2 regions of the Aquamicrobium ahrensii genome follow, and region 1 is predicted to be linked to the other one. Evidence: predicted binding sites of a transcription regulator. Region 1 holds the regulator's gene; the other holds the start of a gene.

What was found. The regulator HrcA, encoded in region 1, represses chaperone genes, less so after heat shock. The targets are predictions, from matches to a motif close to GTTAGCACTCNCNNNNNGNGAGTGCTAAC.
Region 2: a site for HrcA is predicted at 1,930-1,958, ahead of ABID44_RS16545 (co-chaperone GroES). Genes of this name have one in related genera too.

The regions. Positions count from the first base shown of each region.
Region 1 covers NZ_JBEPMN010000002.1:242,005-245,416, forward strand. The annotation lists gene ABID44_RS04010 (putative bifunctional diguanylate cyclase/phosphodiesterase) at 1-280, shown strand, start outside; gene ABID44_RS04015 (N-acyl amino acid synthase FeeM domain-containing protein) at 543-1,316, shown strand; gene hrcA (heat-inducible transcriptional repressor HrcA) at 1,339-2,430, opposite strand; gene rph (ribonuclease PH) at 2,557-3,273, shown strand; gene ABID44_RS04030 (VOC family protein) at 3,284-3,412, shown strand, end outside.
Region 2 covers NZ_JBEPMN010000017.1:47,056-50,467, reverse strand. The annotation lists gene groL (chaperonin GroEL) at 1-1,508, opposite strand, end outside; gene ABID44_RS16545 (co-chaperone GroES) at 1,558-1,875, opposite strand; gene ABID44_RS16540 (hypothetical protein) at 2,379-2,642, shown strand; gene ABID44_RS16535 (hypothetical protein) at 2,639-2,950, shown strand; gene ABID44_RS16530 (hypothetical protein) at 2,925-3,068, shown strand; gene ABID44_RS16525 (hypothetical protein) at 3,103-3,351, shown strand.

The DNA of each region.
Region 1 (3,412 bases):
CGATCGCTCCTTCCTGTCGGACCTGCCTCAGAGTTCGCGCTCGCTGGAACTGCTCAAGGGCATCGTGGCGCTGTCGCGTTCATTGGGGCTGGTGGTGACCATCGAGGGCGTCGAAACCTTCGAGCAGCTTCGCATCCTGTCGCGACATGTCGAGCCTGAACTCGTTCAGGGTTTTCTGTTCGGCGCTGCCCTGAGCGCATCCGGTATAGAAACCATGTCCACCGCGCGCTGGCCTTTCGCGCATGACGAGATCGTGTCTTCACAGGCGAGCCGCAGCTAGACAGCGACGTCGCCGGCTCACGGTCCCGAACGCTCCGGCTGATCCGTTCCGGTGCGAGAGGCTTCCGAATTCCTTCCGCTTTTCCTGATTGTCCATCTCGCGGTGTGCGGACTGCGCGCTGTGGCTGTGCCCCATGCCCGAGTGATCGTGAAAACCATTTTGTTAAGGTTAATTTGGGGTAAAGAGGAATTTCTTTAATTAAAACTTTACAGATGTGCTCCAACGCTTACCGTCGTGACGCGGCCTAACAGAGGGTAAGCCGATGGTGACCCGGCAGTTGAAGCTGGATGCAAATGCGGAACAGCTAAAGCCGGGATTGTCCGGTTCGAGCTTTTCGAACAAGGTTTTCGAACTGCTCGACCGCTCCGAATATCGCCGGTGCGACAAGGGCGAGGACCTCGAGGACATTTACCGGCTGCGCTACAAGGCCTATCGGTTCAACGACATGGTGCCGGACGTAGACACGCACACGATCAGCGACGCGCTGGACGACACGCCGAACGTCTACCGCTTCGGTGTCTATGTGGACCAGCATCTGGTTTCCACCATGCGTATCCATCACGTTACGCTGGAAACGCCGATGTCGCCCTCGGCGCAGGCTTTCGGCGATATCGTGATGCCGATGCTGGAAGCTGGCGACACCTTCGTATGCATGAGCCGCCTGGCGTCCGACCCGGAATGGACGCGCGTCTATCCCCAACTGGTTTATGTGACGCTGCGGCTGGCCGGCATGGCCTGCGAATATTTCAATGCGCCCTACGGTCTTTCGACCGTGCGTGAGGATCATGCCGGTTTTTACAAACGCATCTATTATTCGGAACAGATCAGCGAGGCGCGCTCCTATCCGGGCGTCTTCAACAAGGTCATGCTGTTCCGCACCAACGCCGTCGCCAATCGCGAGCGCTTCTATGCGCGCTTCCCATTCTTCCGTTCGACGGAGTGGGAACGACGGCTGCTGTTCGCCAAGGTCAACGCCGGCGAATTGCAACCCCTGACGATATTGCCAAGCGCCAGATATCTGGTCGACGCGGCCTGATCCCTGCGAGCACCCGTCCGCTTCAACGCAGCATGCGCGAGACGAGCTGGGCCGTGTAATCGACCATGGGCACGATGCGGGCATAGTTGAGCCGCGTCGGGCCGATGACGCCGAGCGCGCCGACCACGCGCGCTTCCGCATCGCGGTAGGGGGCGACAACCAGCGACGAGCCGGACAGCGAGAACAGCTTGTTCTCCGAACCGATGAAGATGCGCACGCCCGGGCCCTCTTCGGCGAGGTCGAGCAGTTGCAGCAGCCCTGCCTGCGTCTCCAGATCGTCGAACAGGTTCTTGAGCAACTCCATGTCCGCCTGCGCGGTGATGTTCTCCAACAGATTCGCCCGGCCACGCACGATCAGCCGCGCCGGCAGGTCGCTCTCGGTTCCGGCCCATACCGCCAGCCCTTTTTCCACCAGCGCTTGCGACAGCGAATCGAGGGCTGCGCGGGTTTCTTCCTTGATGCGCGAGATTTCCGTCCGCGCCTCCGCCAGCGTGCGCCCGCGTATATGGGCGTTGAGAAAATTGGAGGCCTCGTGCAGTTGCGAGACGGTCACGCCTGCCGGCAGGTCGATGATGCGGTTTTCGACATCGCCGTTCTGCGAGACCAGCACGGTCAGCGCCTTAGTGGGTTCGAGCTGAATGAACTCTATATGCTTGAGCGAAGCCTCGCTCTTGGTCGCCAGCACCAGCCCCGCGCCCCGCGACATGCCCGACAGCAACTGGCTGGCCTCCGTCAGCATATGTTCGAGCGAGGTGTCGTTGCCGGACGCCTTGATCTGCGTTTCGATGCTGCGCCGCTCCTCGTCGCCCAGATCGCCAATCTCCATGAAGGCGTCGACGAAGAAGCGCAGGCCGGCCTGGGTGGGCAATCGTCCCGCCGAGACATGGGGCGCGTAGATCAGCCCCAGATGCTCCAGATCGCTCATCACGTTGCGGATGGTGGCGGGCGACAGCGTGGACGGCAGGATGCGCGACAGGCTGCGCGAACCGACCGGCTCGCCGTCCCTCAGATAGGAATCGACGATGCGGCGAAAAATCTCACGCGACCGCATATCCAGCGACTGCCATTGCGAGGCAGGAACGCCGGGCGTCGGAGCGGAACTGTGCTTTGTCATCTCGAACCTCTGATACAAGGATATAGATGCACCGGGCGCCAGTGCAAGCGGCCCGTTTTCCTTTGCGCATCCGGCTGGGGAGGGCTACAAGCCGCTCACAATCAGCACAGCATCAGAGAGACCGACATGCGCCCCTCCAAACGCCAGCCCGACGAAATGCGCGCCATCTCCTTCGAGCGCGGCTTTTCCAAGCACGCCGAAGGCTCCTGCCTCGTCAAGTTCGGTGACACCCACGTCCTGTGCACCGCAAGCCTTGAAGAAAAGGTGCCGGGCTGGATGCGCAATTCCGGCAAGGGCTGGGTGACGGCCGAATATGGCATGCTGCCGCGCTCGACCGGAGAACGCATGCGCCGCGAGGCCGCCGCGGGCAAGCAGGGCGGGCGTACGCAGGAAATCCAGCGGCTGATCGGCCGTTCCCTGCGCGCCGTCGTCGACATGCAGGCGCTGGGCGAACAGCAGATCACCATCGACTGCGACGTGCTTCAGGCCGATGGCGGCACACGCACGGCCGCGATCACAGGGGCCTGGATCGCGCTGCATGACTGCCTGCGCTGGATGGAGGCGCGCCAGATGGTGAATGTGCAGCGTGTTCTGAAGGATCACGTCGCCGCCATTTCGTGCGGCATTCATGACGGCGTTCCGGTCATCGACCTCGATTATCTGGAAGATTCCTCGGCCGGCACCGACGCCAATTTCGTCATGACCGGCAAGGGCGGCATCGTCGAGATCCAGGGCACGGCGGAAGGCGAACCCTTCTCCGAGGCGCAATTCGCCGATCTGATGGGGTTGGCGCGGCAGGGCATCTCCCGGCTGGTGGAATTGCAGAAGCTGGCCGTCGGCTGAGACTGGAGCCATGAAACCCGCCGCTGTCCTCGAATCCGCGCTCTACGTCACCGATCTCGACGCCACTGAGGCCTTCTATGGCGAGGTGCTGGGGATGGAGCGTATTGCAAGGGCCGAGGGCCGGCATGTTTTCTTCCGC
Region 2 (3,412 bases), on a different contig from region 1:
GCCCGCACCACCTTGGCTGGATCGATGATGCCGGTCTTGATCATGTCGACATAGGTTTCGGTCTGCGCGTCGAAGCCGTAATCATGGTCCTCGCTGTCCGTCAGCTTGCCGACGACGATCGAGCCTTCGAATCCGGCGTTCTCGACGATCTGCCGAACCGGAGCCTCGAGCGCCCTGAGAACGATCGAGACGCCCGCCGTCACCTCGGCGTTTTCTCCGGTAAGTCCTTTCAGCGCCGCTCGCGCGCGCAAGAGCGCCACGCCGCCGCCCGGCACAACGCCTTGCTCGACCGCGGCCCGGGTCGCGTTGAGCGCGTCGTCGACGCGGTCCTTCTTTTCCTTGACCTCGGTCTCGGTCGCGCCGCCGACACGGATGACGGCGACGCCGCCGGCGAGCTTCGCCAGCCGCTCCTGCAACTTCTCCTTGTCGTAGTCCGAGGTGGCTTCCTCGATCTGCGCCTTGATCTGGGCAAGACGCCCCCCAATGGCGCTCTTTTCGCCCGCGCCGTCGACGATGGTGGTCGTATCCTTCTCGATCACCACGCGTTTTGCACGCCCGAGCATCGCAAGCGTGACATTTTCCAGCTTGACGCCAAGATCTTCCGAAATCATCTGACCTGCGGTGAGGATCGCGATATCCTCGAGCATCGCCTTGCGGCGGTCGCCGAATCCCGGAGCCTTGACGGCCGCGACCTTAAGGCCGCCACGCAGCTTGTTGACGACGAGCGTCGTCAATGCTTCGCCTTCGACATCCTCGGAGATGATCAGCAGCGGGCTTGACGACTGCACGACGGCTTCGAGGATCGGCAGCATCGCCTGCAGATTGCCGAGTTTCTTTTCGTGGATGAGGATGTAGGGGTCCTCCAGTTCCACGCGCATCTTCTCGGTATTGGTGACGAAGTAAGGCGACAGATAGCCGCGATCGAACTGCATGCCCTCGACGACGTCGAGTTCCGTCTCGGCGGTGCGAGCCTCCTCCACGGTGATGACGCCCTCATTGCCCACCCTGTCCATCGCCTTGGCGATCATCTCGCCGACGCTGGCGTCGCCATTGGCGGCGATGGCGCCGACCTGCGCGATTTCGGCCGTCGATTCCACCTTCTTCGCCCTCGTCTGGATTTCCTTGACGACGGCGGCCACGCCGAGATCGATGCCGCGCTTGAGGTCCATGGGGTTCATGCCGGCGGCAACCAATTTCGCGCCTTCGCGCAGGATGGAAGCGGCAAGCACGGTCGCCGTCGTGGTGCCGTCGCCGGCAAGGTCATTGGTCCTGGAGGCGACCTCGCGCACCAGCTGCGCCCCCATATTCTCGAACTTGTCGCCAAGCTCGATCTCCTTGGCGACGCTGACGCCGTCCTTGGTGATACGCGGCGCGCCATAAGGCCTGTCGATGACGACGTTGCGCCCCTTGGGGCCGAGCGTCACCTTGACGGCGTTATTGAGCAGTTCGACGCCGCGCAACATGCGGTCGCGCGCGTCAGCGGAGAATTTGATTTCCTTGGCAGCCATTTTCTTCGTCCAGTTCGGTCATGTGATTGAAGGGTCGGAGGTCGGCCGGTCAGGAAGCTTTCCTGGCGGCCGCCTCGATTTTCCTGACGACGCCCATGATGTCGGTCTCCTTCATGATCAGGAGATCCTCACCATCGATGCTGACTTCAACGCCGGACCATTTGCCGAACAGGATGAAATCGCCCACTTCGACATCGAGCGGCACGAGCTTGCCGCTCTCGTCGCGGGAGCCCGGGCCGATGGCGAGCACTTCACCTTCCTGCGGCTTTTCCTTCGCATTGTCCGGGATAATGATCCCGCCTTTGGATACTGCATTGTTTTCCGCGCGACGGATGACGACGCGGTCGTGGAGTGGCCGAAATTTCATTGGGATTCTTTCTGCGGCCGGCGCATAGGGCGACTGCATCCCTTATGTAGCGCGTTTGGCACTCGAATGATAGGAGTGCTAAAATTTATTCTCCGGCGCTTGAAAAAGGCTGAAAGAATTAGCGCGCCCAAAGGTTGGCGTTTGTCTGATTTGAGATCATGCTTTGCTTCGATGTTCAATCTGGCAGGCTTTTATTCAGATCGATTTTACATTGTTCCATAAAATAAATATGGCGATACGGCTTGTTTGAAAGCCATTTGGGGCGCATATATAGAACTCGTTGATTTGGCCGATTTGGCTTTGCGGTGTCAGAGACCCGCCATTCACCACCGAATTCTCGACAGCGAAAGTATTGTTCCAGCTTGGCGCGATCTGTCGCTTTGCGCGAACATGGAACGAACCCCACCGCTGACCACGGATGTACTGGCAGCATAAGGTTCGTTTCGGTTCGGGCAGGTATGATGCAGGAAGCGCTTCCGCGGGTTCCTGTGGAGGTCATAGCCATGACAACACGCACTACGCAGACAGTCATCCGCTTTTCATCCCCCTTCCTGCTGCCGGGTTTCGACGCTCTGCAGCCGGCTGGCGAATATCGAGTCGATTACGACGAAGAATTGATCGACGGCGTTTCCCGGCTCGCCTGGAGACGGGTTGGGGCGTTCATCCATCTGCCGGCGATCTCCATGCAACTTCCAACGCAACAGATGGCGCCAATCAATCCGGCGGATCTCGATGCCGCACTCGAAAAGGACAATGAATCGTCATGACGACCACACACGTCTTGCAACGCAGCCGTCAGCCTCCACGAGACGCCACAGCTCATCTCTTCACCGTTGGACAGTCTGTCCGCCTGAAAGGCGGATGGCCGGCTGCGCCTGGGGAGATATATCACATCACCGCTACGCTGCCGCCGCGAGGCAACTCCCCGCAGTACCGCATCCGCAACGACGATGAACGTTATGAGCGGGTGACAACCCAGGACAACCTCGAACCGGTTCGCACGCCGCGGCCCGACGACGACGCAACTCTTATAGAAAGGACGTTCGGCCATGGCCAAAGGACAAAAACGCAGTAGCCGCGAGATCAGGAAACCGAAACAGGAAAAGGCGCCGCCCAAGCCTGAAAGCACGTTCGGCAACCAGATCAAGCTGGCCACCAGCGCCAACACCGCGCGCGGCAAAGGCAAGACCTGACGGCCCCACACCGCCGCCGCGAAACGAAGCAGGGATGGCGATGCGGGTCGTGATCGAGTTCTACCGTATCCGGGATAAGGACGACGCGCATGCCGTCGTCGGTCGCGAAACAGCGGATGTTGCCGACCTCGACGCTGCGATCGGGATTGCGCGGCAGCTTTCGCAGACACTCGCCATGCCGCAGAAACCGGACGCCATGACGATCGCCGATGCGCGCGGCGCAACGCTCCATTCCGAAAACATTGATGCGGCGGCGTCTGACGAAGAAAGGCCGATACCATGAACGCTCATAGCAGTGAAACCAGACGAAGCCGCGATGTCGCTGCGATCAGCACCTGGGAAAA